3 regions of the Pectobacterium wasabiae CFBP 3304 genome follow, and region 1 is predicted to be linked to each of the others. Evidence: predicted binding sites of a transcription regulator. Region 1 holds the regulator's gene; each other region holds the start of a gene.

Evidence for each region. The regulator sigma-54, encoded in region 1, starts transcription at its own class of promoters, with help from an activator protein. The targets are predictions, from matches to a motif close to GTTGGCACANNTTTCGCTNT.
Region 2: the regulator sigma-54 is predicted to act here: its motif matches at 4,541-4,560, upstream of glnA (glutamate--ammonia ligase).
Region 3: the regulator sigma-54 is predicted to act here: its motif matches at 7,598-7,617, upstream of glnK (P-II family nitrogen regulator).

Annotation. Positions count from the first base shown of each region.
Region 1 is NZ_CP015750.1:2,102,247-2,112,593, reverse strand. It holds gene kdsD (arabinose-5-phosphate isomerase KdsD) at 1-830, shown strand, start outside; gene kdsC (3-deoxy-manno-octulosonate-8-phosphatase KdsC) at 850-1,416, shown strand; gene lptC (LPS export ABC transporter periplasmic protein LptC) at 1,413-1,979, shown strand; gene lptA (lipopolysaccharide ABC transporter substrate-binding protein LptA) at 1,960-2,532, shown strand; gene lptB (LPS export ABC transporter ATP-binding protein) at 2,536-3,261, shown strand; gene rpoN (RNA polymerase factor sigma-54) at 3,311-4,744, shown strand; gene hpf (ribosome hibernation promoting factor) at 4,768-5,055, shown strand; gene ptsN (PTS IIA-like nitrogen regulatory protein PtsN) at 5,136-5,609, shown strand; gene rapZ (RNase adapter RapZ) at 5,764-6,621, shown strand; gene npr (PTS phosphocarrier protein NPr) at 6,653-6,925, shown strand; gene rnk (nucleoside diphosphate kinase regulator) at 7,078-7,488, shown strand; gene pmbA (metalloprotease PmbA) at 7,560-8,900, opposite strand; gene yjgA (ribosome biogenesis factor YjgA) at 9,268-9,819, shown strand; gene aaeB (p-hydroxybenzoic acid efflux pump subunit AaeB) at 9,872-10,347, opposite strand, start outside.
Region 2 is NZ_CP015750.1:1,765,888-1,776,234, reverse strand. It holds gene fabY (fatty acid biosynthesis protein FabY) at 142-1,083, opposite strand; gene dtd (D-aminoacyl-tRNA deacylase) at 1,171-1,608, opposite strand; gene yihX (glucose-1-phosphatase) at 1,673-2,284, opposite strand; gene typA (ribosome-dependent GTPase TypA) at 2,446-4,269, opposite strand; gene glnA (glutamate--ammonia ligase) at 4,639-6,048, shown strand; gene glnL (nitrogen regulation protein NR(II)) at 6,390-7,439, shown strand; gene glnG (nitrogen regulation protein NR(I)) at 7,448-8,860, shown strand; gene A7983_RS23860 (YshB family small membrane protein) at 9,004-9,126, shown strand; gene hemN (oxygen-independent coproporphyrinogen III oxidase) at 9,184-10,347, opposite strand, start outside.
Region 3 is NZ_CP015750.1:3,199,595-3,209,941, reverse strand. It holds gene A7983_RS14495 (efflux RND transporter permease subunit) at 1-976, shown strand, start outside; gene A7983_RS14490 (type B 50S ribosomal protein L31) at 1,212-1,460, shown strand; gene ykgO (type B 50S ribosomal protein L36) at 1,478-1,621, shown strand; gene tomB (Hha toxicity modulator TomB) at 2,381-2,749, shown strand; gene A7983_RS14475 (HHA domain-containing protein) at 2,805-3,008, shown strand; RNA gene ffs (signal recognition particle sRNA small type) at 3,464-3,560, opposite strand; gene A7983_RS14465 (MGMT family protein) at 3,734-4,054, shown strand; gene A7983_RS14460 (YbaY family lipoprotein) at 4,074-4,658, opposite strand; gene tesB (acyl-CoA thioesterase II) at 4,871-5,734, shown strand; gene amtB (ammonium transporter AmtB) at 5,847-7,133, opposite strand; gene glnK (P-II family nitrogen regulator) at 7,173-7,511, opposite strand; gene A7983_RS14440 (SmdB family multidrug efflux ABC transporter permease/ATP-binding protein) at 7,870-9,645, opposite strand; gene A7983_RS14435 (SmdA family multidrug ABC transporter permease/ATP-binding protein) at 9,638-10,347, opposite strand, start outside.

The DNA of each region.
Region 1 (10,347 bases):
TGGTGATGGGAATGGGCAAATCCGGCCACATCGGTTGCAAAATTGCCGCAACCTTCGCCAGCACCGGTACACCCGCTTTTTTCGTTCATCCGGGTGAAGCCAGCCACGGTGACCTCGGCATGGTGACGCCGCACGATATCGTGATCGCGATTTCCAACTCTGGCGAATCCCATGAAATCCTGTCGCTGATCCCTGTTCTGAAACGCCAGAAAGTGTTCCTGATCTGCATGACCAGCGCACCAGAAAGCACGATGGGTAAAGCGGCGGATATACACCTGTGCGTCAACGTTCCGCAGGAAGCCTGCCCGCTCGGTCTGGCACCCACCACCAGCACCACCGCAACGCTGGTCATGGGCGACGCACTCGCCGTGGCTTTGCTACAGGCGCGCGGTTTTACTGCCGAAGATTTCGCCCTATCTCACCCCGGTGGCGCACTTGGCCGCAAACTTTTACTGCGTATCAGCGATATTATGCATTCAGGCGACGAGATCCCCCATGTCCCACACAATGCCTCGCTGCGTGATGCGCTGGTGGAAATTACGCGCAAAAATCTGGGTATGACGGTAATCTGCGAAGCGGATATGAAAATTCAGGGTATCTTCACCGATGGTGACCTGCGCCGCATCTTCGACATGAATATTGACTTGAACAGCGCGCGTATTGCTGATGTGATGACCGCGGGCGGCATCCGGGTCGCGCCGCAGATGCTGGCGGTAGATGCACTTAACCTGATGCAGTCGCGCCACATCACCTCAGTGCTGGTGGCAGAAAACGATCGTCTGGTCGGTATTGTCCATATGCACGATATGTTGCGGGCTGGCGTGGTTTAAAAAGAAAGGATAATTGTGAATGAGTGAAACCAGGGCGCAAACCGCTACCTGTTATGGGCCGGTCGATCAACAGGTACTGGATAAAGCCCGTGAAGTTCGCCTGTTAATCTGCGACGTTGACGGCGTGATGTCCGATGGTCTGATTTACATGGGTAACCACGGCGAAGAGCTGAAAGCGTTTAACGTCCGTGACGGTTATGGAATTCGCTGCCTGCTGACGTCTGGTATTGAGGTTGCCATCATTACTGGGCGTTCCGCAAAACTACTGGTCGATCGGTGTAAAACGCTGGGCATTAACCACCTTTATCAGGGGCAATCAGATAAGGTTTTGGCCTTCAACGATCTGTTGGATAAACTATCGGTAACAGCAGATCAAGTGGCCTATATCGGCGACGACATGATCGACTGGCCAGTGATGGCACAGGTTGGTCTGAGCGTTGCCGTGGCAGACGCCCACCCGTTGCTGTTACCACGTGCGGATTATGTCACTCGCATTGCGGGTGGCCGTGGTGCCGTGCGTGAGCTGTGTGATTTGATTCTGTTCTCGCAGAATAAGCTGGAGCATGCCAAAGGGTTGTCAATATGAGTAACACCAAGCGTTGGCTGACCGCTTTCCTGGCTCTGTTGGTACTGGTCCTCATCGGTTGGAATATTGCGGATGACGACACCGTACCGGCACCGAATGCAAATGACCCTACGGTGCCAGTCTATACCAGCGAAAAGACCAACACTCAGGTATACAGCCCTGCGGGCAAGCTGAGCTACAGACTCATTTCGGAAAAGGCGGAGTATTTCAACAACGAGCAATTGAGTTGGTTTACGACCCCCGTTGCCACGCTGTTCAATGAACAGGGCATTGCAACCTGGTCAGTACGTGCCGATCGCGCCAAGCTGACAAAAGACAAGATGCTCTATCTGTACGGCCACGTTGAGGTGAATAGCCTGACGAAGGACGCGCAGCTTCAGCGTATCACAACGAATAATGCCCAAGTGAATCTGGTCACGCAGGACGTCTCTTCCGATGATGAAGTCACCCTGTACGGCACCAGCTTTACCTCAAGCGGAATGAAAATGCGCGGAAATCTGCGTAATAAAACGGCCGAGTTGATCGAAAAGGTAAAAACCTCTTATGAAATCCAAAACCAATAACCTGATGCGTAACACCCTGATCGCCAGCTCGCTGTTCGCCGTCAGCGTTTCCACCTTTGCTGTCACGGGCGATAGCAACCAACCGATTCGCATTGATTCAGCACAGCAATCTCTGGATATGCAGGGCAACACAGTGACGTTCACGGGCAATGTTGTCGTGAAGCAAGGAACGATCGAAGTGAAAGCCGACAAGGTTGTCGTGACGCGCCCACAGGGTACGCAAGGCAGTGAAGTGGTGGAAGGTTACGGTAACCCCGTGACGTTCTACCAGATGCAGGACAACGGCAAACCCGTAAAAGGCCACGCGCAAAAAATCCGCTACGAGCTGGCTACTGATTTTCTGGTACTGACAGGCAATGCCTATCTGGAACAGCAGGACAGCAATGTAAAAGGCGATCGCATCACCTATCTGGTGAAACAGCAGCAGATGGAAGCGACCAGCGATAAAGGCAAACGTGTGACGACGGTGTTAGTCCCCTCTCAGCTTCAGGAAAAAGAGAAAAAGAGCCAGCCTTCTCGTTCTCAACAATCGCAACCACGGGTTACTGAATAAGCTATGGCAACATTAACCGCAGAAAATTTGGCCAAGGCGTACAAAGGCCGTAAAGTCGTGGAAAACGTCAGCCTTACCGTGAATTCCGGTGAAATCGTCGGCCTACTCGGGCCGAACGGGGCCGGGAAGACCACCACGTTCTATATGGTCGTCGGCATCGTCCCGCGCGATGAAGGGCGCATCGTCATCGACGACGACGATATCAGCCTGCTCCCTCTGCACGAACGTGCCTTGCGTGGCATCGGCTATCTGCCGCAGGAAGCCTCTATTTTCCGTCGCTTAAGCGTCTATGACAACCTGATGGCGGTATTACAGATCCGTAAAGATCTGACCACCGAGCAGCAGGAAGATCGTGCCAATGAACTAATGGAAGAATTCCATATTATTCATTTGCGCGATAGTCTGGGACAATCGCTGTCCGGTGGGGAAAGACGCCGCGTAGAGATTGCGCGTGCGCTGGCAGCAAATCCCAAATTCATCCTGCTGGATGAACCGTTTGCGGGCGTAGACCCGATCTCCGTACTGGATATTAAAAAAATCATTGAGCATCTGCGTGACAGCGGGCTTGGCGTGTTGATTACCGATCATAACGTCCGCGAAACGCTTGATGTCTGTGAACGAGCCTACATCGTGAGTCAGGGCAACCTGATCGCCCACGGTTCACCGAACGATATTCTGGCCGATGAACAGGTGAAACGCGTCTATCTGGGCGAAGGCTTCCGACTCTGATAGGGTAATATTTTCTCTTTGCAGTACTTATGGGACGTTAGCGCGATTTATGAAGCAAGGTTTGCAACTCAGGCTTAGCCAGCAACTGGCCATGACTCCACAGCTCCAACAGGCAATTCGGCTGTTGCAGTTGTCCACGCTTGAATTGCAACAGGAGATTCAACTGGCGCTGGAAAGCAATCCGTTGCTCGAACAAACGGATCAGCACGACGAAATCGAGTCATTCGAAAAGGCAGACAGCGATTCACTGGATACCGGTGAAGCCCTTGAACAACGGGACATGCCGGAAGAATTGCCGCTCGACGCCACCTGGGATGAGATTTATTCCGCAGGCACACCGTCGGGCACGGGTTCTGACTATCGCGACGAAGAACTGCCTATTTATCAAGGCGAAACCACGCAAACGCTTCAGGATTACCTGATGTGGCAGGTTGAGCTGACGCCGTTTTCGGATACTGATGCGGCCATCGCAACGTCGATTGTGGATGCGGTGGACAACACTGGCTACCTGACCGTGCCGCTGGAAGACATTCTTGACAGCATCGGTGACGACGACGTGACGCTGGAAGAGGTCGAAGCCGTACTTAAACGCGTGCAGCGCTTTGATCCTGTTGGCGTCGCTGCTCGCGATCTACGCGATTGCCTGCTGGTACAACTTTCCCAGTTTGACAACCGTACGCCGCGCTTGCTCGAAGCTCGCCTGATCGTCAGCGATCATCTTGATCTGTTAGCTAACCACGATTTCCGTAGCCTGATCCGCGTGACCCGCCTGAAAGAGGAAGTGCTGAAAGAAGCGTTGGCGCTGATCCAATCGCTCGACCCACGTCCGGGGCAGTCAATTAACACGGGTGAATCCGAATATGTGATCCCTGATGTGCTGGTGCGCAAGGTGCAGGGAGTGTGGGTCGTTGAATTGAACACCGACAGCGTTCCCCGTTTGCAGATTAACCAACAATATGCAGCGCTGGGTAACAGCGCGCGCAACGACAGCGACGGGCAATTCATCCGCAGTAACCTGCAAGAGGCACGCTGGCTCATCAAAAGTCTGGAGAGTCGCAACGATACGCTGCTAAAAGTAACCCGCTGCATCGTCGAGCAGCAGCAGGATTTCTTCGAGCAGGGTGAAGAATTCATGAAGCCCATGGTATTGGCAGACATCGCCCAAGCGGTAGATATGCATGAATCCACCATCTCACGCGTGACGACACAGAAATTCCTACACAGCCCACGCGGCATTTTTGAGCTAAAATATTTCTTCTCCAGCCACGTTAATACCGATAGCGGCGGAGAAGCTTCGTCAACGGCTATCCGTGCACTGGTGAAAAAGCTTATCGCAGCGGAAAACCCTGCGAAGCCATTAAGCGACAGCAAGCTCACCACACTGCTCTCCGAGCAGGGCATCATCGTGGCGCGCCGTACCGTCGCAAAATACCGAGAGTCTTTATCTATCCCACCATCAAATCAGCGTAAACAACTGGTTTGATCTCAACAGAGAAGGAAGACACTATGCAGCTCAACATTACCGGACACCACATCGAGATCACTGAACCACTGCGTGATTTTGTAAATGGAAAATTTGCCAAATTAGAGCAGTATTTTGACCGGATTAATCAGGTCAATGTGGTATTGAGAGTGGAAAAAGTTCAGCAAATTGCCGAGGCCACGCTCCATGTTAATGGTGGGGAGCTGCATGCAACCTCCGAAGCGGCAGATATGTACGCCGCGATAGATTTATTGATTGATAAGCTGGCAAGACAGCTCAATAAGCATAAAGATAAACTCAAGCAGCACTAATTTTCTCCTTTGCCATTTGGCAAAGGAACAAACCCGCCCCATCCAATGGATAGGGCGGGATCACCAGAAGTGAAAATAAAATGAGCCACGATCCCGTATTGCAACTCAGCACCGTATTACGTCCTGAGTGCACCCGAAGCACCGTCCATTGCCAGAGTAAAAAACGGGCATTGGAAATTATCAGCGAGCTGGCCGCTAGGCAGCTTAACATTCCCTCGCAGATTATCTTTGATGCCATCCTGACCCGGGAGCGGATGGGCAGCACGGGAATCGGCGGCGGCATTGCCATTCCTCACGGTAAGCTGGAAGACGATAATGCGCTGGGTGCCATCGGTGTTTTCATCCAGCTAGAGCAACCGATCGCTTTCGATGCGATTGATAATCAGGCCGTTGATCTGCTTTTTGCCTTGCTGGTTCCGGCTGAACAATGTAAAACCCATTTGCATACCCTGTCGCTTGTTGCCAAGCGGCTGGCGGATAAAACAGTTTGCCGACGCCTGCGGGCGGCGCAAAGCGATGAAGAGCTGTACCAGATTATGACGGAAGCGGATTAAGCTAGATGATAGTCATACTCACGATGACGGGCTATTCGCGGTAGAACGAGAGAATGCTTGCAATCCATGCGCTAAGCCGTCATTTTTTAGCGATACATCATAAAAATCATGGCAATGAAAATTCGCCATCACGTTGCCAGAGGGGAGTCGTCAGATGGTACTGATGATTGTCAGCGGTCGCTCAGGTTCAGGAAAATCTGTCGCCCTGCGCGCATTGGAAGATATGGGGTTCTACTGCGTAGATAATCTACCAGTGGTTCTGCTGCCAGAACTGGCGAATACGCTTGCGGCTCGTAATATTTCCGCAGCGGTCAGCATTGACGTGCGCAATATGCCGGAATCTCCAGAGATCTTCGAGCATGCCATGGAGCAACTGCCATCCAGCTTCTCGCCCCAACTGCTGTTTCTGGATGCCGATCGCAATACGTTGATCCGCCGCTACAGCGATACCCGTCGCCTGCATCCGCTGTCCAGCAAGAATCTGTCGTTGGAAAGTGCGATTGATGAAGAAAGCGATCTGCTGGAGCCGCTGCGTTCACGCGCCGATCTGATTATCGACACCTCAGAGATGTCGGTGCACGAACTCGCCGAAATGCTGCGTACACGACTGCTCGGCAAGCGGGAACGCGAGCTTACGATGGTGTTCGAATCGTTCGGCTTCAAGCACGGTATTCCTATCGATGCGGATTACGTCTTTGACGTGCGTTTCCTGCCGAACCCGCACTGGGATCCAAAATTGCGCCCGATGACAGGTCTGGATAAGCCCGTAGCGTCCTTCCTCGATAGACATACCGAAGTTCACAATTTCATCTACCAGACTCGTAGCTATCTCGAACTGTGGCTACCGATGCTGGAAACCAATAACCGTAGCTACCTGACCGTCGCCATTGGCTGCACTGGCGGTAAGCACCGCTCGGTATACGTCGCTGAGCAGTTGGCAGACTACTTCCGCTCGCGCGGTAAGAACGTACAGTCGCGCCACCGTACACTGGAAAAACGTAAACCCACGTAATATTCAGCAAGCCAGTATAGCCAGGTGACCCATGACAGTCCGGCAAACGGTTGAAATCAAAAATAAGCTCGGGATGCATGCTCGCCCAGCGATGAAGCTGTTCGAGCTGGTGCAGAGCTTTGATGCAGAAGTGATACTGCGTAATGACAGCGGCACCGAAGCCGAAGCCAGTAGCGTGATTGCTATGCTGATGCTGGACTCGGCTAAAGGACGTCTCATTGAGGTCGAAGCCGCTGGTCCAGATGAAGAACAGGCGCTTGCTGCCGTCATCGGGCTGTTTGAAGCCGGGTTCGACGAAGACTAGCCATTTCCTTAGCTGGCTATCTGTACACCTTAGTGCTTCACTTTCCCCTCCGAACCCCCTACTATCCACATATATCATATTTTCTTATACCCCCTGCGTTAATCCGCGGGGGTTATTTTTATATCATCTGAAAATACCAACTGGAGAGGAGTATGACGAAACCTAACCTGACAATCAGTGAATTAGATGCAGAACGTCTGGATAAGTTATTGGAGCAGCCCGCCTTTGCGGACAGCGATATCGCACAGGCGTTGAATGAAGAACTGGATCGGGCAGAAATTCTGCCTTCAGCATCGATTCCCTCACATGTCGTCACCATGAATAGTCGGGTGCGTTTCCGCGATCTGAATACCCACGAAGAGCATATCCGCACGCTGGTTTATCCCGCTGCCGTGAAAGACAGTAAAGAACCGCTGTCGGTGATGGCTCCGCTGGGCGCAGCACTATTGGGAATGCATGTGGGAAACGCTATCACCTGGCAGTTGCCAAACGGTGAAGAAGCGCGAATTGAAGTACTAGAACTACTCTATCAGCCAGAAGCCGCAGGCGAGTACCACCGCTAAGCCAGATAAATGCTATAGAGTAACAGCCGTCGGACACAGCCGACGGCGACGGTTACCCACACAGCGCAAACTTATTCCCCTGCGATCTTCATTTCAGGCAGCAACACGGAACCACACTGGATATTGCTCCGGGTTTCGATATCGTTCCCCACCGTCACAATATTACGCAGCATATCTTTCAAGTTACCCGCGATCGTAATCTCGCTGACCGGATACTGAATCTCGCCGTTTTCGACCCAAAAGCCAGATGCGCCACGAGAATAATCCCCCGTCACACCGCTCACGCCCTGCCCCATCAGTTCGGTCACCAGCAGGCCTTTGCCCATCTGTTTCAACATACCGTTGAAATCCAAACCTTGTCCGGCAATCCGCCAGTTATGAATCCCCCCCGCATGGCCAGTGCTCTGCATCCCCAGCTTACGCGCGGAGTAGCTCGTCATCAGCCACGTCTGCAACACGCCCGCCGTCACAATTTCACGCGCCTGCGTCCGCACACCTTCGCTATCGAACGGCGTAGAAGCCAGCCCTTTCAACAAGTGCGGCAATTCCTCAATCGTCAGCCACTCCGGCAGAATCTGCTGACCCAGTTTATCCAACAGGAAAGTGGACTTGCGATAAACGCTACCGCCGCTGATGGCACCAACCAAATGACCAAACAGACCCGTCGCCACTTCCGCAGAAAACATCACGGGTGCCTGCATGGTTGGCAATTTACGCGGGGACAGACGAGATAACGTCCGACGCGCGCACTCTTCACCCACCCATTCAGGGCTAAGTAAATCTTCCAGCGCACGGCCGACGGTGTAAGCATAATCCCGTTCCATATCGCCATTCACTTCGGCAATCACGCAACTGGACATGGAATGACGGCTGGAGCAGTAGCTTTTCAGCAGGCCATGGCTATTGCCGAACACCTTAACGCCGTAGTGGCTGTTAAAACTGCCACCTTCGGTGTTGGTGATACGCTTGTCAGCTTGTAATGCAGCCTGCTCTGCGCGAGCGGCTAACTCAATGCCACGATCCGCATCCAGCTCGGTCGGGTGGAACAGATCCAGATCCGGCGCATCAAATGCGAGAAGATCGCGATCCGCCGGGCCAGCAAACGGATCGACAGAGGTATAACGTGCGATATCCAGCGCGGCCTGTACGGTACGGGCTATCGCATCCGGGCTGAGATCGGTAGATGATGCGCTGCCTTTACGCTGTTGATGATAAACCGTGATGCCCAACGCACCATCACTGTTGAATTCAACATTTTCAACATCACCATAACGGGTACTGACGCTAATGCCCGTCGTTTTTGACACCGCGACTTCTGCCGCATCAGAACCGGCACGCGCCAGTTCCAACGCCTGAGCAACCGCGAGTTCCAGCGCTTTACGCTGCTCTGCAACCTGAGTAGTTATCGTCATTGTTCTGCCATAATGAGTGGAAGAAAGCTCACCATTATTCTCACTCGAACCGTATGGGTAGTAGAGAAATATGCTCTAAATAATTCAAGTTTCAGGTAGGCGGCAAGCGAAGGAGTCCCGATGAGCTTACTCAAGTAAGTGATTCGGGTGGCTAAACGCAGCCAACGCACATGCAACTTGAAGTATGACGAGCATAAAATGGTGTAGCATAATGCTTTCTAGTCTAACAGGATCTACGGACAATTTCGCACAAAGCCCAAACCTGTTAGTATCAGCCTCTTTTTTCTGGTGGGCACGCTGTTCACCATCCCGGAGCCACCGCGCATCGCGTTAGGCATTGCTCCTGGACACTTTTTAGGAGCCAACCATGAAGCAAAAGTACGAAGACTGGCTGAACGACGCTTCAGACAATCAAGAAGACGACGAAGATGATGAAATTATCTGGGTCAGCAAAAGCGAAATAAAGCGCGATGCCGAAGCGCTGAAAGATCTCGGCGCGGAACTGGTCGATCTGGGCAAAAACGCGCTGGAGAAGATCCCGTTGGACGACGATCTGCGTGCCGCAGTGGAACTGGCGCAGCGGATCAAGAAAGAAGGCCGCCGCCGTCAGCTACAGCTCATTGGTAAGATGCTGCGCGCCCGCGATCCAGAGCCGATCCAAACCGCGCTGGATAAGCTGAACAACCGTCATAATCAGCAGGTGGCGTTATTCCACAAACTGGAACAGTTGCGCGACCGCCTGATTACCGAAGGAGACGATGTGGTTCCAGAGATTCTGGCGCTATATCCACATGCCGACCGTCAGCAACTGCGTTCTCTGGTACGCAATGCGCAGAAAGAGAAAGCAGCAAACAAACCGCCGAAAGCCACCCGTCAGATCTTCCAGTATCTGCGCGAGCTAGCTGAAACCACAGAATAATGGCGATAGCGGGATGAGGAGCATGATTCACTCATCCCGTGCTTTATCAATATTAGTTGCTCAGCGCATGCTGATAATCACGCAGAATCCCACTCAACCGTCCCACAGGCGCCGTCACGTTCGGGGGAAGTTGCTGTTCTGTCAGTATCTGTTGATAGCGTTCAAGCTCCTCCAACAACTGCGTGAAATAGCGACTGCGCGTAGTATCGCGACGGGCCAGAATCACCTGCTCCGCCGTCGCACGAATCTGACGATGAAAGGCAGACAGCACCGCGTTTTGCGGAATATCCAGCGTTCTCAGACGTTGATGCATGATGATCATCCACAAGGCAAGGCGATACTTAGCGATGTCGTCAGGGAAGCGGTTCAGCAGCAGGAACAATTGTTGGTACAGCGCTGGTAGATGATTTTCTTTTCGCCGCGCCCTGTTAGTGGTCAGCGCCGAAACCGCACCATAAACAAAACGGTTCAACAACGTTCTCCCCGTATGCGCTTTGGTGTTATCTCGGATCAGTAGGATCACCATCA
Region 2 (10,347 bases), 340 kb from region 1:
CCTCGCACCGTGGTAGCACCCGGTATCTCGATCCTTAAATGATCGGTATTAGGGTAAACCCAGTGAAAATCACGGGGTACTGCGGGTTAGCGCGAAGAATGATGTACGGATGGGAAGAACGTCATAATGCTCATCTGCGGGTTAATCAACTTCCGAGCCCCCCTCTTCCAATGGCGCATCAGGCTGAGCTGGCAGCACGATATACACCCCTTCAAATAACGCCCCTTTATTGTCATCACCGAAGAGTTCAACATTTAGCTGCACGCGCGCTTTGCGCCCACGCGCGAGACGATCCAGATCGCCACTCAGTGACCCTAAATCGGCAATGGCACTCGGTCGGCCACTCACTGGTGTACTGTAACGAATATGCGCATCAGCCAGAATAATGGTTCCGCCAAGGTGCCGCTCTCGCAGCAATAGCCAGATCAGCCCCCAACCAGTGAGCGTTGCGAGAGAAAACATACTGCCAGCAAAAAGCGTGTGATGCGGATTCTGGTTACCCGCTTCAGGCATGGTGGTGATAAATTTTTTCCCGGTGTACTGACTTATCCGCACCCCCATTTTTTCACTCAAAGGGATGTGATCATACCAAGCCTGTTGCAACTGCCCGCACCAGTCAGGACGGTGCAAAATATCATCCAGCGTCGCCACCGGCTTAATCATCAGGAAGTGCCTAACTGGCGTCGTTTGTGGCGCAGTGATCTCCCCCTGATTAGCAAAGCCTAGCTTGGAGAAGAAACCCATTGCATCTTCACGGGCGCTACACACCACGCGTTTAACACCTTCCTGACGCGCGACAGACTCCAGAGTAATCGCAAGCAACGTACCGAGCCCTTTCCCTCGCAGATCGGGATGAACGGCTAGAAAGCGGATTGCTGCCTCATTATCCGCATTGATAGAAAGACGCCCAATCGCGACCAGCTTCCCCTGTTCATCAACCACCGTTTGGTGATGTGCCAGCGCATCATAGGCGTCGCGCTCGGAACCTAGCGGTTGGTGTAGAGGTTTACGCAGCATTTCCCAGCGAAATTGATAGTACGCATCCAGTTCTTCCGCGCTTTCAGGTACTCTCAGATGATACATAGCTCTTCCTCTATGCCGATGATGCTTTATTGCACCATGGTTCATAAGATCTCAAACGGCTACAAACGGATAAACGGAACGACAGCGTTATGTCTGTAGCCAAAACGTCACTGGACCGTCATTCACCAATGCGACTTTCATATCCGCCGCAAACTGCCCCGTTTCTGTGTGAACGCCTTGCTCACGACACTGCTCGACAAAATACTGATAGAGGCGATCGGCCTCAGAGGGATGCGCACCGCGAGAAAATCCAGGTCGCATACCACGCTGCGTATCGGCCACCAGCGTAAACTGGGAAACCACCAGCACATTACCACCAGCCTGACGCACATTGAGGTTCATTTTCCCGTCATCGTCACCGAATATCCGGTAGCCCAACACGCGCTCGCAAAGTCGTGTGGCTTTTTGTTCGTCATCACCCTGCTCAACGCCCAACAAGATCAGCAAACCCTTATCGATTTCCCCAATGACATTGCCTTCTACCGTAACGCTGGCGCTGGAAACCCGCTGAATTAGCGCAATCATAAAACCCAACTACTCCTGATGTTATCATTCCCAATAGGGGCGGCACCCGCCCCTGCGATATAAATCATGCTTTGGCCGTCGTTGTCTGCATAGCGAAAAAGTCTGGCACCACCTGACGATCGGTCACCAGAATGCTGTGAATTCCCAAGCTTTGCGCAGCATCGACATTCGCGGCATTATCGTCAAAAAACACGGCCTGCGCTGGCGTAACGCCTTCTTGCGTCAGAACATGTTGATAAATCGCCAATTCAGGCTTACGTAGCCCAATGTCTTGCGACAAATAAAGTCTGTCGGCAGCCGTTCCCACTTCTGGAAATAACGCAGGCCAGTGTGAACAATGGAGGCGATTGGTATTCGACAGAATCACCACGCGGTGGCCTTCCTGACGCAGGCGCTGCATGACGTCGATAACCTCAGGACGCAGTGCGACAAAAATAGCCTGCCAGCCAGCGGTGAATTGCTCGAAACTCAGTGCAATACCCATTTCCTGACACAGTCTGGTGGCAAATTCCTCGTCGCTAATTTCGCCCCGCTCATGCTGTTCAAACGCCTCACCCATCACAAAACGCTCTTGCAACGTTGCGAGCGGCGCGCTGCTCAGATTACTCCAGACGCCCAATACTCTTTTGAAATCAATATCAATGACAACATTACCCAAATCAAAGATATACAGCATGGTAGCCACCTCCTGACGTAATCGTAGGATTTTCACTGTAGCGGGAAATGGAGAAACTGAACAGGGAGGAAATATAAGGAAAGGTTAAAGTGGAAGAAAGCGCATAAAATTCAGGGCACCCGAAGGTGCCCTGTTGCGTGACAATACAAATCGGTCTGAAATTAGACGTCTTTGCTGCCGCGGCTCGCGCGCTTACGATCGTTTTCGGTCAGGTGACGCTTACGAATACGAACAGACTGCGGCGTAACTTCAACCAATTCGTCATCATCAATGAACTCCAGCGCTTGCTCCAGAGACATTTTGATAGCTGGAACCAGCGTGGTGGCTTCATCAGTACCTGATGCACGCATGTTGGTCAGTTTCTTACCGGTCAGACAGTTTACGGTCAGATCGTTAGAACGTGAGTGAATACCGATGATCTGGCCTTCATACACTTCGGCACCGTGTCCGAGGAACAGCTTACCGCGATCTTGCAGGCTGAACAGTGCAAACGCAACGGCTTTACCCTGACCGTTAGAGACCAGTACACCGTTCTGACGCTGGCCGATTTCGCCCTGACGCACGTCATCGTAGTGGCTGAACGTGGAGTACAGCAGACCCGTACCAGACGTCATAGTCATGAATTCGGTACGGAAACCGATCAGACCACGAGCAGGGATCAGGTAATCCAGACGGATACGACCCTTGCCATCTGGGATCATGTCTTTCACATCACCTTTACGCTCACCCATGGCTTGCATGACTGAACCTTGGTGCTGTTCTTCGATGTCCAGCGTCACGTTTTCAAACGGCTCTTGGTTACGACCGTCGATAACACGGTTAATAACCTTCGGACGTGATACGGCCAGTTCAAAACCTTCACGACGCATGTTTTCGATCAGAACTGACAGGTGCAATTCACCACGGCCAGAAACGCGGAACGCATCAGCGTCTTCGGTTTCGTCAACGCGCAGGGCAACGTTGTGCACCAGCTCTTTGTTCAGACGCTCCAGAATCTGGCGCGAGGTCACATACTTACCTTCTTTACCGCAGAATGGTGAAGTATTGACGTTGAAGAACATGGTAACGGTAGGTTCATCGACGCTCAGTGCTGGCAGTGCTTCGACATTCTGCGGATCGCAGATAGTGTCGGAAATGTTCAACTCGCCCAGACCGGTAATCGCGATGATATCGCCCGCTTCCGCTTCAGTTGCGTCGATACGCTCCAGACCCAGGTGAGTCAGAACTTTACCCACTTTACCGTTACGGGTTTTGCCTTCGCTATCAACAATAGTGATTTGTTGGTTAGGCTTCACTTTACCGCGCTTGATACGGCCGATACCGATAACGCCAACATAGTTGTTGTAGTCCAGTTGAGAAATCTGCATCTGGAACGGCGCATCCATCTCAACCTGAGGCGGAGAAACGTGATCGACAATAGCTTGATACAGCGGAGTCATATCTTCCGCCATCTCGTTATGGTCAAGACCCGCGATACCATTCAGCGCAGAGGCATAAATGATCGGGAAATCCAGTTGCTCGTCGGTCGCATCCAGGTTCACGAACAGGTCGAATACCTGATCGACAACCCAGTCAGGACGCGCACCAGGACGGTCAACTTTGTTGATAACCACAATTGGTTTCAGACCGTTGGCAAATGCTTTTTTGGTCACGAAACGCGTTTGCGGCATCGGGCCATCCATCGCATCAACAACCAGCAGTACCGAGTCAACCATCGACATTACACGCTCAACCTCGCCGCCGAAGTCGGCGTGTCCCGGGGTATCTACGATGTTAATACGGTAGTCTTTCCAATTAATGGCGGTATTTTTTGCGAGGATGGTAATTCCACGCTCTTTCTCCAAATCGTTGGAGTCCATTACACGCTCAGTTGCTTCGACACGTTCACCGAACGTTCCGGATTGTTGCAACAGCTTGTCAACCAGGGTGGTTTTCCCATGGTCAACGTGCGCAATAATGGCGATGTTACGCAAATTTTCGATCACAGCTTTGCCTCAGGCATTTAGAAATAGCGCGCTATTGTACACGTATTAATCGAGGGACTAAACAAGATCACAAGCATCTATGATAAACAACCTAGAGCTGCCTGCTTTGTGATCCCTTTCACGGTGCAAAAGCGCTACAAGCGAACATGAATGCACCAAATAAGTGCAATAATTCACATACGGAGCACCATTTTGGTGCTTTAGACTATAATGGTGCAGTGGGTTTACGTAAGAAAGCCCCAAGGGGCAACACATTGCACGAATTTAAAAAGTTGGCACACTTTTAGCTTTAGTCTACTCACGGCAACAACATCAATCCACAACGATATTCGTTCCACGACGATAAATGACCAATCGGGAGAACCAAGTATGTCCGCAGAACATGTTTTGACGATGCTGAATGAGCACGAAGTGAAGTTTGTTGATTTACGCTTCACGGATACCAAAGGTAAAGAGCAGCACGTCACCATTCCGGCTCATCAAGTCAATGCCGACTTCTTCGAAGAAGGTAAAATGTTTGATGGTTCCTCGATTGGCGGCTGGAAAGGTATTAACGAGTCAGACATGGTTCTGATGCCTGATGCCAGCACCGCGATGATCGATCCGTTCTTCGAAGATTCCACGCTGATCATTCGTTGTGACATCCTTGAGCCAGGCACCATGCAAGGCTATGACCGCGACCCGCGTTCTATCGCGAAACGTGCGGAAGATTTCCTGCGTTCTTCAGGCATCGCCGACACCGTACTGTTCGGGCCAGAGCCAGAGTTCTTCCTGTTTGATGACATTCGTTTCGGCAGCAGCACGTCCGGCTCCCACGTTGCTATCGACGATATCGAAGCCTGCTGGAACTCCGGTACAAAATACGAAGGCGGTAACAAAGGTCACCGTCCAGGTCTGAAAGGCGGCTACTTCCCAGTTCCACCTGTCGACTCAGCACAGGACATTCGTTCTGCTATGTGTTTGACCATGGAGCAGATGGGTCTGGTTGTTGAAGCTCACCACCACGAAGTGGCTACTGCTGGTCAGAACGAAGTGGCTACCCGCTTCAACACCATGACCAAAAAAGCGGACGAAATTCAGATCTACAAATATGTCGTGCATAACGTGGCTCACGCCTACGGTAAAACAGCAACCTTTATGCCAAAACCTATGTTCGGTGATAACGGTTCTGGTATGCACTGCCACATGTCTCTGTCTAAAGACGGTACTAACCTGTTCGCTGGCGACAAATACGGCGGCCTGTCTGAACTGGCTCTGTTCTACATCGGCGGTGTTATCAAGCACGCTAAAGCCATCAACGCCTTGGCGAACCCAACCACCAACTCATACAAGCGTCTGGTCCCAGGCTATGAAGCCCCAGTTATGCTGGCTTATTCTGCCCGTAACCGTTCTGCTTCAATCCGTATCCCAGTGGTTGCTAGCCCGAAAGCTCGTCGTATCGAAGCGCGCTTCCCTGACCCAGCAGCTAACCCGTACCTGTGCTTCGCTGCACTGCTGATGGCTGGCCTCGACGGCATCATCAACAAAATCCATCCTGGCGATGCGATGGACAAAAACCTGTACGACCTGCCGCCGGAAGAAGAGGCAGAGATTCCAAAAGTTGCAGGTTCTCTGGACGAGGCCTTGGCAGCACTGAACGAAGATCGTGAGTTCCTGACCCGTGGTGGCGTGTTCACTGATGACGCTATCGAAGCGTATATCGAACTGCGCAAACCTGAGCTTGACCGCGTTCGTATGACGCCGCACCCAGTTGAGTTCGAACTGTACTACAGCGTTTAATAACGAAAATATCTAATATTTATACCCTAAATAATTCGAGTTGCGTGAAGGTGGCAACCGCACGAATCCCCAGGAGCTTACACAAGTAAGTGACTGGGGTGAGTAAGGGCTGCCAACGCACAAGCAGCTTGAAGTATGACGGGTATAGCTCGGTGTGGTTGGGTGTGCTGATACCCAACCATGACCGATAAACAACAGAATACTAAGAAGTTTGTTCTTGTTGCCGTGGAAACGCTTCAGCCCATCTTCGGATGGGCTTTTTTCACCACCGGCATTGGCCGTTGCGACGTAACATCCATCATCCACACTAAATGCACCATGCTGGTGCGGGAGTCTGCGTTATGGCAACAGGCACGCTGCCCGATGCTGGGCAGATCCTAAATTCCCTGATAAACAGCATCTTATTGCTGGATAACGATCTGGCGATTCACTATTCCAACCCGGCAGCACAGCAATTACTGGCACAAAGCTCGCGTAAATTATCCGGCACACCGCTGCCCGATTTGCTGGGATATTTTTCTCTGAATATCGATTTACTGCGTGAAAGTCTGGATTCAGGCCAAGGTTTTACAGATAACGAAGTCACCCTCGTCGTGGATGGCAAAGCGCACATCATGTCGCTCACAGCTCAGCGGGTACAGAACGATTTTATCTTACTGGAAATGGCGCCGATGGATAACCAGCGCCGTCTCAGTCAGGAACAGCTTCAACATGCACAACAGCAGGCCGCTCGTGATTTGGTCCGAGGTCTGGCGCATGAGATAAAAAATCCGCTTGGCGGATTGCGCGGAGCCGCACAACTGCTTGCCAAGGCACTGCCCGATCCCGCGCTGACGGAATACACCAAGGTCATTATTGAACAGGCGGATCGCCTGCGTAATCTGGTTGATCGCCTGCTCGGGCCACAGCAGCCCGGCCTGCACGTTACCCAAAGCATCCATCAGGTCGCCGAACGCGTTTGCCAGCTTGTCTCGCTGGAAAAGCCAGATAACGTGACGCTGGTAAAAGATTATGATCCCAGCCTGCCAGAGTTAACGCACGACCCCGACCAGATTGAACAGGTACTGCTGAATATTACCCGCAATGCGCTACAGGCGCTGGGTGAGGAAGGCGGAACCATTACGATACGCACCCGTACAGCTTTTCAGCTCACTTTGCACGGCGTGCGCTATCGTCTCGCTGCCCGTATTGACGTGGAAGATGACGGTCCCGGCGTACCTGCTCAACTACAGGACACCCTGTTTTACCCGATGGTGAGCGGACGCGAGGGTGGAACCGGTTTAGGGCTTTCCATCGCCCGCAGTCTTATCGATCAGCACTCCGGTAAAATTGAATTTAACAGTTGGCCGGGACACACCGAATTTTCGGTTTACCTGCCCATTCGCCAGTGAGGTTCACAATGCAACGAGGGATAGTCTGGATTGTTGATGACGATAGCTCCATCCGTTGGGTGCTTGAGCGCGCGCTTGCTGGTGCGGGCTTAACCTGCGCAACATTTGAGAACGGAAACCAAGTACTGCATGCGCTGGCGACACAAACGCCTGACGTGCTACTGTCCGACATCCGCATGCCTGGGATGGATGGATTAGCGCTCTTACAACAAATCAAGCAGCGCCACCCGATGCTCCCGGTCATCATTATGACGGCACATTCCGATCTGGATGCCGCCGTCAGTGCTTATCAACAAGGTGCGTTCGACTATTTGCCGAAACCGTTTGATATTGATGAGGCCGTTGCGCTAGTTGAACGTGCAATCAGCCATTATCTTGAGCAGCAGCAGCCGGTACGCAACCAACCGATCAATGGCCCGACAACGGACATTATCGGCGAAGCTCCTGCGATGCAGGATGTCTTTCGCATTATCGGTCGTCTGTCTCGCTCATCGATCAGCGTGCTGATTAACGGCGAATCAGGAACGGGTAAAGAGCTGGTGGCGCACGCCCTGCATCGCCATAGCCCGCGCACCAAAGCCCCTTTTATCGCCCTGAATATGGCCGCTATTCCTAAAGATCTGATCGAATCAGAACTATTCGGCCATGAAAAAGGCGCGTTTACAGGTGCAAACCAGATCCGTCAGGGCCGCTTTGAGCAGGCCGATGGCGGTACACTGTTTCTGGATGAAATCGGCGATATGCCGCTAGACGTACAAACACGCCTATTGCGCGTATTGGCAGACGGGCAATTTTATCGCGTTGGCGGCTATGCAGCAGTGAAAGTGGATGTCCGCATTATTGCGGCAACGCACCAAAATCTTGAACAGCGCGTGCAGGAAGGCAAATTCCGTGATGACCTGTTTCACCGCCTGAATGTGATCCGCGTTCATCTGCCGCCGCTGCGTGAGCGTCGGGAAGATATCCCCCGTCTGGCACGTTATTTCTTGCAGGCCACGGCCAAAGAGTTGGGCGTCGAGCCGAAGAATTTGCACCAGGAAGCGGAAACGGCGCTAACTCGTTTACCATGGCCCGGCAACGTTCGCCAATTGGAAAATACCTGCCGCTGGCTGACGGTCATGGCCGCGGGTCAAGAAGTGCTGATTCAAGATCTGCCGCCTGAACTGTTCGAGACCACCGCGCCCGATTCCACCGTGCATATTCTGCCAGACAGTTGGGCCACGCTATTGGCACAATGGGCCGACCGCGCGCTGCGTTCCGGTCATCAGAATCTGCTGGCGGAAGCCCAACCCGAAATGGAAAGAACGTTACTGACAACGGCACTGCGGCATACTCAGGGGCATAAACAGGAAGCGGCAAGATTGCTGGGATGGGGCAGAAATACCCTGACGCGTAAATTAAAAGAGCTGGGAATGGAGTAGCAAGATTGCTTTTTTATTACTCAATTGTTAATAAGCAATCTGGTGATAAAAAATACAATCTGGCGCACGAAATTGTCACTAATTTGTCCTTTACTTGCCTTGAGTCAGCAGTATGATCGTGTCGCTGATTCGGGAGGAATACCATGCTGGACTCATTGATTTCTGCGGCGACACATAGCGCTGAAATTGGTTCTGTGGCAAGCCATTCACCGCAGACGGCTATTGCCGCCGTTTTGTGTGCTGCACTGATTAGCTTCTTTAGTTGATCATCGAAAATTAGAGGACAGCCAGTCGAAGATAACATCGACTGGCTGTTTTTTTGGTTAAATCACACGGGAAAATTGCTGTGTCCTGAGCTTGCTACGTAAATAGACATCAAAACACATACAGATATTGCGGATCAGCAAACGTCCCTTCGGCGTCACCACCAGCCCATCTTCCAGACTATCGACCAGCCCATCGGCCACCAGCGGTGCCAATAACGCTAAATCCTGCTCAAAGTAGGTTTTAAAATCGATAGCGTATTCCGCTTCAATCGGCGCATAGCTGAGTTGGAAATTACAGATCAGCGTCTTAATCACATCGCGGCGGAGACAATCATCACGCGTCAGCTGTAATCCACGCCACAGGCCATTTCCTTTGTCTTTGACCTGCGCATAATACTGTTTCAGCTCTTTCTGGTTCTGGGCATAGCTATCACCGATCATACTAATCGCCGAAACGCCCATACCAAGCAGATCGCTATCGCCCTGTGTCGTATAGCCCTGGAAATTGCGATGTAACTTCCCTTCCCGCTGCGCCACTGCCAGCTCATCATCCGGGCGGGCAAAGTGATCCATACCGATAAACTGGTAACCCGATTGCGTCAACGATCCAATCGTCTGTTGCAGAATATCCAGCTTTTGTTCTGCGCTCGGTAAATCCGCGTCTTTAATTTTACGCTGTGCCGCGAATAGGCTAGGCAAATGCGCATAGTTAAAAACACTAAGTCGATGTGGACTTAATTCAGCAACGCGCTGTAGCGTAAAAGCGAAACTTTCCGGCGTTTGTTTCGGCAGGCCGTAAATCAAATCAATATTGGTTGAGGTGAAGCCAAGCGCCTTTGCCCGTTCAATAAGGGCAAAAATAAAGTCTTCATCCTGCTCACGATTGACCAGCTTCTGAACGTCTTTATTAAAATCCTGCACCCCCATGCTTAGGCGGTTAAACCCTTCAGCACGCAGATGGTCGAGAACGTCCAGTTCAATTTCCCGCGGGTCAACTTCAAGCGACAACTCAGCCTGCTCGGAAAAAGAGAACAGTTCGCGTAGTAACGACATCAGTCGGCTGATTTGTACTTTATTCAGGTAGGTCGGCGTACCGCCGCCCCAATGCAATTGCGTCACCGTGCGTCCGACAAATAGCGGCGCACGCTGGCGAATTTCCAGTTCCAGCACATCAAGGTATTCATCCGCTTTATGCTGCTGACGCGTAACCAGCTTATTACA
Region 3 (10,347 bases), 1.1 Mb from region 1:
CGGGATGGAAGATACACCGCAGTTCCGTCTTGATATCGATCAGGAAAAAGCACAGGCGCTTGGCGTGTCACTATCAGATATCAGTTCAACGTTGGCAACAACGCTGGGTGGATCTTATGTGAATGACTTTATCGATCGCGGTCGCGTGAAGAAAGTTTACGTTCAGGCCGATGCGCCTTTCCGTATGCTGCCGGATGACATCAAAAACTGGTACATCCGCGGTAGCAATGGGCAAATGGTGCCATTCTCTGCATTCACGCAGAGCCACTGGGAATATGGTTCACCGCGTCTGGAACGTTATAACGGCCAACCATCCATGCAGATCCAAGGTCAAGCCGCGCCAGGTAAGAGTACCGGCGAGGCGATGGCATTGATGGAAAGTTTCGTGGCCCAATTACCGCAAGGTATTGGCTACCAATGGACGGGGATGTCCTATCAAGAGCGGTTATCTGGTAATCAGGCACCTGCAATCTATGCCATTTCACTGATTGTCGTGTTCCTGTGTCTGGCAGCGCTTTATGAGAGCTGGTCAATACCGTTCTCCGTCATGCTGGTCGTTCCATTGGGGATCATCGGTGCATTGATCGCAGCAAATATGACAAGTCTTGAAAACGACGTTTACTTTAAGGTGGGCCTGCTGACAACCATAGGGCTATCCGCGAAGAACGCCATATTGATCGTCGAATTTGCTAAAGATTTGATGGAGAAAGAAGGGAAAGGCCTGATAGAAGCAACGCTGGATGCAGTACGTATGCGTTTACGCCCAATCCTGATGACATCACTTGCCTTTATCCTCGGCGTAATGCCGCTGGTCATCAGTAGTGGTGCTGGTTCCGGTGCACAAAACGCCGTTGGTACTGGCGTAATGGGCGGGATGATTACAGCAACCGTGCTGGCTATCTTCTTCGTTCCCGTGTTCTTCGTTGTGGTCCGTCGTCGCTTCGGTAAGAAAACCGACGATACAACAGCTCACTAATACTTCACTATCCACCGATAACCATCCTAAAAGGCCGCCTCGCGGCCTTTTTTTTACCTCCCTGCCCTATCCCGACTCATCCGAGCTAAACGGTGTACGGTGTTTTTCTTTGCATCTTATCCGTATCTATAGCGACGTAGAGAATGCTGCCGCTTAACCGAAACATAATGGTTGATCCTGATGATAAAAAAGCGCAACATGATAGATATGTTATAACATAACAAATGAGGCAACAATGAAGGCAGGAATTCACCCTGACTATCGCACAGTGGTATTTCATGATACCAGCGCGGATGTCTATTACAGAACAGGGTCAACTATTAAAACCGATCGGACAATCGAACTGGAGGGTACCCACTACCCTTACGTCACCATCGATGTTTCTTCGGCATCTCATCCCTATTACACCGGGAAGCAAAAAGAATATTCCAAAGAAGGCAGCACGGCGCGCTTCCAGCAGCGCTTTGGGAACTTCTTCAAGTAATCAGAGAGGGTTATTAAATGCAGGTGCTTAGTTCGCTGCGTTCAGCAAAAAATCGTCATAAAGATTGTATTGTGGTCCGTCGTCGCGGGCGAGTTTACGTTATATGTAAATCCAATCCGCGCTTTAAAGCTGTGCAGGGCGGAAAAAAGAAAAAAGGTTAATCTTTCTCTATCACATCCCGATACAGCCTATGTTATGGCGTTAGTATGGCTGTACGGGATGATTCTCATTAAAAAACTTATTAAACAATAAGATAACAACAATCACTGTACCTTATCAACAGAGCAATTCCTTCGCATTCCTTCTACCCTTTCTCATATTTTCAGATAGAAATAATTAAATAAGCCGCCATCGAGTTTATTCTATGCTCATTGTTACAAAAAATTTGAGAGTTAATCAAAATAACTAGCAGTGAAAACCTTATCTATTATCCTATCCGCGAATTTTACGCACGCTTTTGCTATAGTCATATATATACTCAAAATAGTTCGCGTTGCAGGACAAAATGTTATCGTTTTGAACGACGTGATATGTTGGCCGGGCAAGGCTCTTTTATGCGCCTCGTAACGCGACAAAGAGGGAATCCCAATGAACTTACTTAGGTAAGTGATTTTGGTGAGTAAACGCAATCAACGAACATGCAGCTTGAAATATTAAGGGTATAGCTATACTTAAGGTTAAGTCATGCTGTGTTGGTATTTACGCCAACCCAGTTTCGCGACATAGTAATATGTGAGAGGTACGAAAATCGCTGTTGTCTCATTCAGTGCTGAACGAATTACAATGGCTCAACGCATTCTCTGTAACAACATGAATACGAAACAATGCTAGCGTCTTTATCTTGCAGGCTTCGTCAGTCTACCTGTTTACCAGGTGTTAACCGCAGTAACACTGAATAACGGCTTAACGGAGGGATTGATATGGATGAGTACACACCAAAGCATTATGATATTGCCCAACTCAGATTCTTATGTGAGAATCTGTGTGATGAGAGCATAGCAACGTTAGGCGATAGCAGTCACGGCTGGGTCAATGATCCAACTTCTGCGATCAATCTCCAATTAAATGAGCTTATTGAGCATATCGCTACGTTTATTCTCACATTTAAAATAAAATACCCTAACGAAAGTGAGCTTTCAGAGCAGGTTGAAAAATATTTGGATGATACTTACGTCTTGTTTAGCAACTATGGTATTAATGACGCTGAACTACGACGCTGGCAGAAGTCCAAAGCAAAATTATTCGGAATGTTCTCAGGGGAGAACGTCTGTACGCCTGCTAAAACTTAAGCAATAATTTATTTATATAAATTTTAACCACCAGGTACTGTTTGCATAGGCCATTATGAAAAAAATCGACTATTTGATGCGTTTGCGTAAATGCACAACCATTGACACTCTCGAACGCGTTATTGAAAAAAACAAGTATGAACTCTCCAATGATGAACTGGAGATGTTCTTTTCTGCAGCCGATCATCGCCTGGCAGAGTTAACGATGAACAAACTCTACGACAAAGTTCCTACCGCAGTATGGCGATACGTCCGTTAATCCCTAACGAGACGTGTAAAAAGCTGGCATTAATACACTGCGCCGATAATATTATCGGCCTTTGTTTTCATTCTCATTTTAACGTATTAATTGAATAAGACTTGTAACAAATTGTATTTTTTGACATAAGAAAAAATGAAAAACCATTTCATCCCATTCATTTATTGCCCTCCGTTTATCATTTATAACAGCCGCATTGATAACATCATTAATAGTATATCCCGTGATGAAAACAAGAGTCGTAATAATTGGCGCAATTATTAATCGCTAAGTAAAGAAATCAGTCCCCTTCCAGAAGAAACAGAAATCGGTCAACGACACCTATAAAATGCGGCGAATGGCGGCTCAAAGATTACGTATGAGAGTGGTTTTATGGCTGAGAATTGGGTTTATGGGCAGAGGATGAAGATCAATTCGACGGTAGAGTATTGGCATAAGAGCAGAAATGGTGGAGGCCCTGCCAGCTACATCCCGGCACACACGTCACCTGCTGCGGCTGCTTCCTTCCGGATCTGACCGAGTCCACAGGGTAGTGTTGCGGGAGAACCGACAGGGCCTCCATTGGCGGCTTTGTAACAGTTCTACTGTGCGTCACAAAGCGGTGGGCATTATCGGCGATGAGATAGGCAATTGCAAGCTAACCCATACTAACCGTTGTTTTCTTACTCACCTCACTATGCCACTATGATGTTCAACCGGTTTAGAAACAGCAGGAATATCCGCGGATGTCAGAAGAAAACGATAATTTCCGCCAACGCGTTTTTCAAATTGTCGCGGCGATCCCCTATGGAAAAATAGCGACCTATGGCGACATCGCGCAACTTGCCGATTCCCCAAGAGCATCCAGGCAAGTCGGCGGTGTGTTAAAACGCCTCCCGAAAGACAGCAAACTCCCTTGGCATCGGGTAATCAATCGTAAAGGCGAAATATCGCTCGTCGGCGGAGATTACATACGTCAGAAATCAGCGTTACAGGCGGAAGGCGTGATTTTCAATCGTCAGGGTAAGATTGATCTTGCTAAATATCGCTGGCAATACGCGCCATAGCGGCGCGTATCCCGATGAATTACCAGATTGGCTGCGCAGGAACCGTAGAGGATGAAGCCGGTTGCCCCTGGAGCATATGAGGGGTTTCATTCACCGGATTGGATATCATCGATCCCTGGCTTTTCGCGGGTAACGGAACTGAAGCAACAGGTACCAATACCAAATCGGCGTTATTTATCCCGTTGCTAATAACGGGTAAGACGTTCTCCGTCACCATGACAACACGATTATCGATCGCAATCGCCGCGCTGAGTAAGATACGCGCATTGGGCTGAATATCAGCCGGGTTATACGGTAACTCGAATTGGAAAGGAGCCTGCTTTCCTTCTGTACGCGTCACACGCTGAGTAATCACTTTTGAAGGCGCATCTGCCAGCGATGCATCAGACACCGTAACGGTCAAAACCGCGCTGTGAGGTAGCGCAATACGCTGACGGATATTCACTGTACCCGTTACCGCAGGCATTGCGACAGCCGGGCGCTGTGAAGAAACAGAGGTAACAGGTGCGCCAGTCTGAGGAGAAACGCCATAATCACTTCTCTGTGCACAGGCAACCAGAGTCATCGATAACGTGATACTGCCTAAGATATGCCATAATTTCATTCGGTCAGTCTCCTTTATTATTGTCAGACTACCAGCATCGAAAACGGGTAGTCATAAATAGTATGATTCAACCAACGCAATAATGATGGTGCAAAATTCTGATATTTTCCTTAAATTCGCACATTTATTGCAGTAAAAAGACATAGCCAGCTATTTTATACATTAAAAAACAAACAGATAACCAGCCATTCGCATCCATTGAGGCCGATACCATGAGTCAATCACTACAACACCTTCTCGACCTCCTGCATTTAGAGAAACTCGAAGAAGGACTATTTCGCGGGCAAAGCGATGATTTGGGGCTGCGCCAGGTCTTTGGTGGGCAAGTCGTGGGGCAGGCGATGTCAGCCGCCAAACAGACCGTTCCGATCGAGCGCAACATTCACTCTTTCCACAGCTACTTTTTGTTGCCCGGCGATAGTCAGAAACCGATTATTTATGACGTTGAAAACCTGCGTGATGGCAACAGTTTTAGCGCCCGACGCGTTAGCGCTATCCAGAATGGTCGGCCCATTTTTTATATGACCGCTTCTTTTCAAAGCCATGAGGAAGGGTTTGAGCACCAAAATGTGATGCCAAACGTCGCACCGCCAGAAGATCTGAAATCCGAACAAGCAATTGCGCAGGATATGCAACATCTTCTGCCGCCCCGCTTTCGCGATAAATTTATTCAGGCCAGCCCGATTGAGATGCGGCCGGTTAAATTTCATAACCCGCTAAAGGGTGAAGTAGACGAACCCGTGAGACACGTTTGGTGCCGTGCCAGCAGTCCGCTGCCGGATGATAAGCGTATTCATCAATATCTGCTGGGCTATACCTCTGACTGCAATTTCTTACTCACTGCCTTACAGCCTCATGGCGTCGGTTTTTTAGAAGCGGGAATGCAGGTTGCCACGATTGATCACTCAATGTGGTTCCACCGGAATTTCCGACTGGATGACTGGCTGCTCTATACCGTGGAAAGTACGTCCGCATCCGGTGCTCGTGGCTTCGTGCGCGGGCAATTCTATACTCGGGAAGGCGTACTGGTTGCATCCAGTATGCAGGAAGGCGTTATGCGTCGCCGCCAGCAATAAATCTGCCGACAGGCTTATTGCATGCTAAAACGACGCAATTTGAATAACGTTAGCTGTAAAGCAAAACAGGCGTGGAGTTTCCCCACGCCTGTTCACTGTCTATCTCACTCACTTACTGGTTGTAAGCGCTCTCGCCATGGCTGTTAACGTCCAGACCCTCGCGCTCTTGCTCTTCAGGAACACGCAGACCGACAATCATATCCGCCACTTTGAAGGCAACGAATGCCACCACGCCAGACCACACTAGGCAAACAATCACGCTGAACAACTGTACCCAAATCTGGTGCGCCATTGTCACACCTTCTGCATAGCCTGTTCCGCCCAGCGATGCCGACGTGAATACTCCGGTCAGGATACAGCCAACAATACCGCACACGCCGTGAACACCGAACACGTCACATGGGTCATCCACGCGCAGCCATCTTTTCAGTACCGTTACGCCCCACAGACCTGCAACGCCACCAGCCAGACCGATGATCAATGCCCCCCCTACGCCCACCGTACCCGCTGCTGGGGTAATGGCCACCAGACCTGCAATACAGCCAGAGCACGCACCCAGTAGAGAAGGTTTACCGCGTACCAACCACTCACCGCCAACCCATGCCAGAATGGCAGCAGCGGTAGCGACAACCGTGTTCAGGAAAGCCAGAGCAGCAATACCGTTGGCAGCGCCCGCAGAACCCGCATTGAAGCCAAACCAGCCGATATACAGGATCGCCGTACCGATAAACACCATCGGCAGGTTATGCGGTTTGAAGGCTTCTTTGCCAAAACCGGCACGTTTACCCAACAGGTAAGCACCAACTAACCCAGCAACCGCAGCGTTGATGTGAACGACCGTGCCGCCAGCAAAGTCCAGCGCGCCATCCGCAGCCAGATAACCACCGCCCCATACCATGTGCGTCATTGGCAGATAAGAGAATGTCAGCCACAGCGCAACGAAAATCAGTACCGCAGAGAAACGAATACGCTCAGCAATCGCCCCGACAATCAGCGCAACGGTGATGCAGGCGAAGGAAGCCTGATACGCTACGTGTACAAACTGATAGAAGGTGCCACTGATAGACTCAATCCCAATGCCTTTCAGCATAAATGTGCTGAACCCACCGAAGAAGGCGTTACCTTCGCTGAAGGCCAGGCTATATCCATAAACGACCCACAGGATACAGACCATTGCGAACGTGACGCTCACCTGCGTCATCATGGACAGAACGTTCTTAGAACGGATCAGGCCGCCATAAAACAGTGCGATGCCCGGTATAGTCATAAAAAGTACCAGCGCGGTACAAATCATAATAAAAGCGTTATCCGCTTTATCAATCGTCGGTGTCGCTGCCATTGCCCAGGTCGGGAGTAATGCCGCCACACCGAGACCTAATGAAGAGAGTCGTTTTTTCATTTTCATCCATCCCTATTTACGTATCTACGTTAGGTGTTGTTAAAGTGCGGCTTCGTCAGTTTCACCCGTACGAATACGGATAACCCTTTGCAACTCGGCGACAAAAATTTTGCCATCACCAATTTTTCCGGTGTACGCGGCTTTGCTGATGACGTCGATCACTTCATCCAATTGGTCGTCTGCAATCGCGATATCAATTTTTACCTTGGGTAAAAAGTTAACGCTGTATTCTGCGCCACGGTATAGCTCCGCGTGCCCTTTCTGACGACCAAATCCTTTCACCTCAGTGACGGTGAGCCCCTGGATGCCGACAGAAGATAACGCTTCACGGACATCTTCCAGCTTGAATGGTTTTATCACCACAGTAACCAGTTTCATTTATCTTCCCCCTAGCCATTACGTTCAGGCTTTCGCCCGCCACTTGTTCGATTACGCGCTCTATGAAGTCGGTCTACGCAATGATTAAAGCAAACAGTGTGCCATAAATGATTTATCTGGCATAAATCAGGAAGGAGAACGCGATTAGAGAGAGAAAAGAGCAAAAGCAAATGCGGCAGAAAAGGAATAATGAAGAATTCGGGGCAACAATTGCACCAAATAAGTGCGCAAAGTGTATTTTCAGTGCAGCGTGAGCAAAAAGCAGAATGATGTGCTTACTGATGGTGCGAAGTCATGAACGGACTGTTGGTCTGCACTACTCGACGCGGTGCAGACCGTGGAATTACAGATAGTCGTGTTATACAGGGAAAGGCTCGATGCTGGGGGTAGCGAGATCCTCCCCGGCCAGTTGCAACTGATACATTTGATAATAACGCCCCTGCTGTTGCAGCAGTTGCTCATGCGTTCCCCGCTCAACGGTTTGTCCATGATGAAGCACCATAATCGTGTCGGCCTCAACGATGGTGGAAAGCCGGTGTGCAATGATAATTAAGGTTGTCTGTTCCCTAATGATACGCAGCGCCTTTTGCACCGCTTGCTCCGTACCCGAGTCAATATTCGCCGTCGCCTCATCGAGAATCAGGATTTTAGGCGTTTGCACCAGTACCCGCGCAATCGCCAACAGTTGCTTTTGTCCGGTAGACAGATTATTCCCCTGCTCACCTAGACGCGTATGTAATCCGTCGGGGAAATCATGAACCAGCTCAGCAAGTTGCACCACCTCCAGCACGCGCCAGACGGCCTCTTCGCTAATATCGCGCCCCAGAGTCACATTCACAAACATGGACTCCGCCAGCACTACAGGATCCTGCTGCACCATTGCCACATTTTGGCGCAAGACACTATGGGCCAACGTCGATAACGGTCGGTTATCAAGCCGAATCTCGCCCTCATCCGGGCTGTAATACCCCATAAGCAAACTAGCTAATGTGCTTTTTCCACTGCCGGTATGCCCTACCAATGCGACGAACCCACGATCGGGTATCGTCAGAGAGATATGCTGTAGCACACGTTTTTCTGTGCCATAAGAGAAAGAGACATCGTTAATATCAACACGCCCTGAGACCATAGGACGATCGTCGCTTCCGTAGCCTTGCTTTGCACCATCCATCAATTCAAAGATGCGCTCGCCAGCAACAACCGCCTGCTGCAACATCGATTGCTGGGTCGTCAACTCAATTAGCGGTTCATTCAAACGGCCAAGGTAATTGATAAAAGCATACAAAACCCCAACACCAACCGCTCCAACCGAGCTAAAACCAAACTGGATCAACAACCCGCAGAGAACCATTGCGGCAAACAGACTCAGCAGCGGCCGTAGCAAGAATCCCTCCAAACGCAAGGCCTTCATGCGCGCTTCGTAATGCTCATCGCTTGCTGCGCCGAGTTTCTTACCAAAACGCGCCTGCTGGCGGAATTGCTGAATGACGCCCATGCCATTAATCACTTCGTTGAAACCATCATTAATGTCTGCTAGATAGCGCCGAATCTTACGCACAATCGGCGTACTAAAACGGTGGTAGAGCGCCATGACCGTCGCTACTGCTGGGAAAATCATCAACGCAACCAGAGCCATTTGCCAGCTCAGGCTGAACATCGCCACCAGCATTGCCCCTACCAGGGTCGCGCTGCGTAATACCGTTGATACCACCATGACGTAGAGATCTTTAACCACCTCGGTGTCATTGGTGACACGTGAAATCAACTGCCCGACAGGTTGCGTATCAAATGTACTCAGCGGCTGACGCAAAGCCGCATCCATCACATCAATACGCAGTTGCTGCACGACGCCAACGGCGACTCGATTAAACAACAGCGTCTGGAAATAGTGCAGCGAGGCGGCCAAAATATTCAGCAAAATATAGGCCATTGCCAGACCTGCCGCAATCGCCAGCGGGAATTGGCCTTTTGCCACCAGATCGTCAATGAAATAGCTTACCAACACGGGGCCTGAGACTTCAGCAATAGCGGCAACCCACAGCATCAGGACACCGAATATCAGCGTTTTCCGCCAGGGAGAGCTATAGGCCAGCAGGCGCTTAAGAGTCGGCCAAAACGGTTGAGGGCTATTCATTTGTCGTTCCTTCTGACTGCGGTACATCATCCAGCGCGGCCTCCAACTGTTGATAACGATACATATCCCGATACCAACCGGACTGTGCCGCTAGCGTCCGATGTGTACCACGCTGTACTGTTTGCCCTTGTTGCAACACCACGATTTCATCCGCTTCGGTTAGGGCCGACAAACGATGTGCGCTGATGATCAGCGTTCGTTTCTCACCCCATGTTTTAAGATTTTGCAAAATCTGATGCTCCGTTCGTCCATCAACCGCAGACAACGCATCGTCCAGCACCAAAATCTCAGCATCTAGCAATAATGCTCGAGCAATCGCAATACGCTGTTTTTGACCACCAGATAGCATCACGCCGCGCTCGCCAACTTCTGTCTGGTAACCCTGAGGTAAACGCAAAATATCATCGTGTACGCTAGCAAGCCGCGCAGCTTGTTCAATCTCTTGCTGCGTGGCATCTGGTCGACCCAGTGCAATATTTTGTGCCACCGTATCGGAGAACAGAAAAGGCATTTGTCCCACAACGGCAAAACGACCGCGCAGTTCATCCAACCGAATGGCGCTCAATGGACGATCGTGATAACGAATATCTCCCGGGCGGCTATCAAAATGACGTAAAATCAACGCCAGCAGCGTACTTTTCCCCGATCCTGTCGGCCCGCATAATCCCAGCATATTGCCCGGTGCCAACGTAAATTGAATAT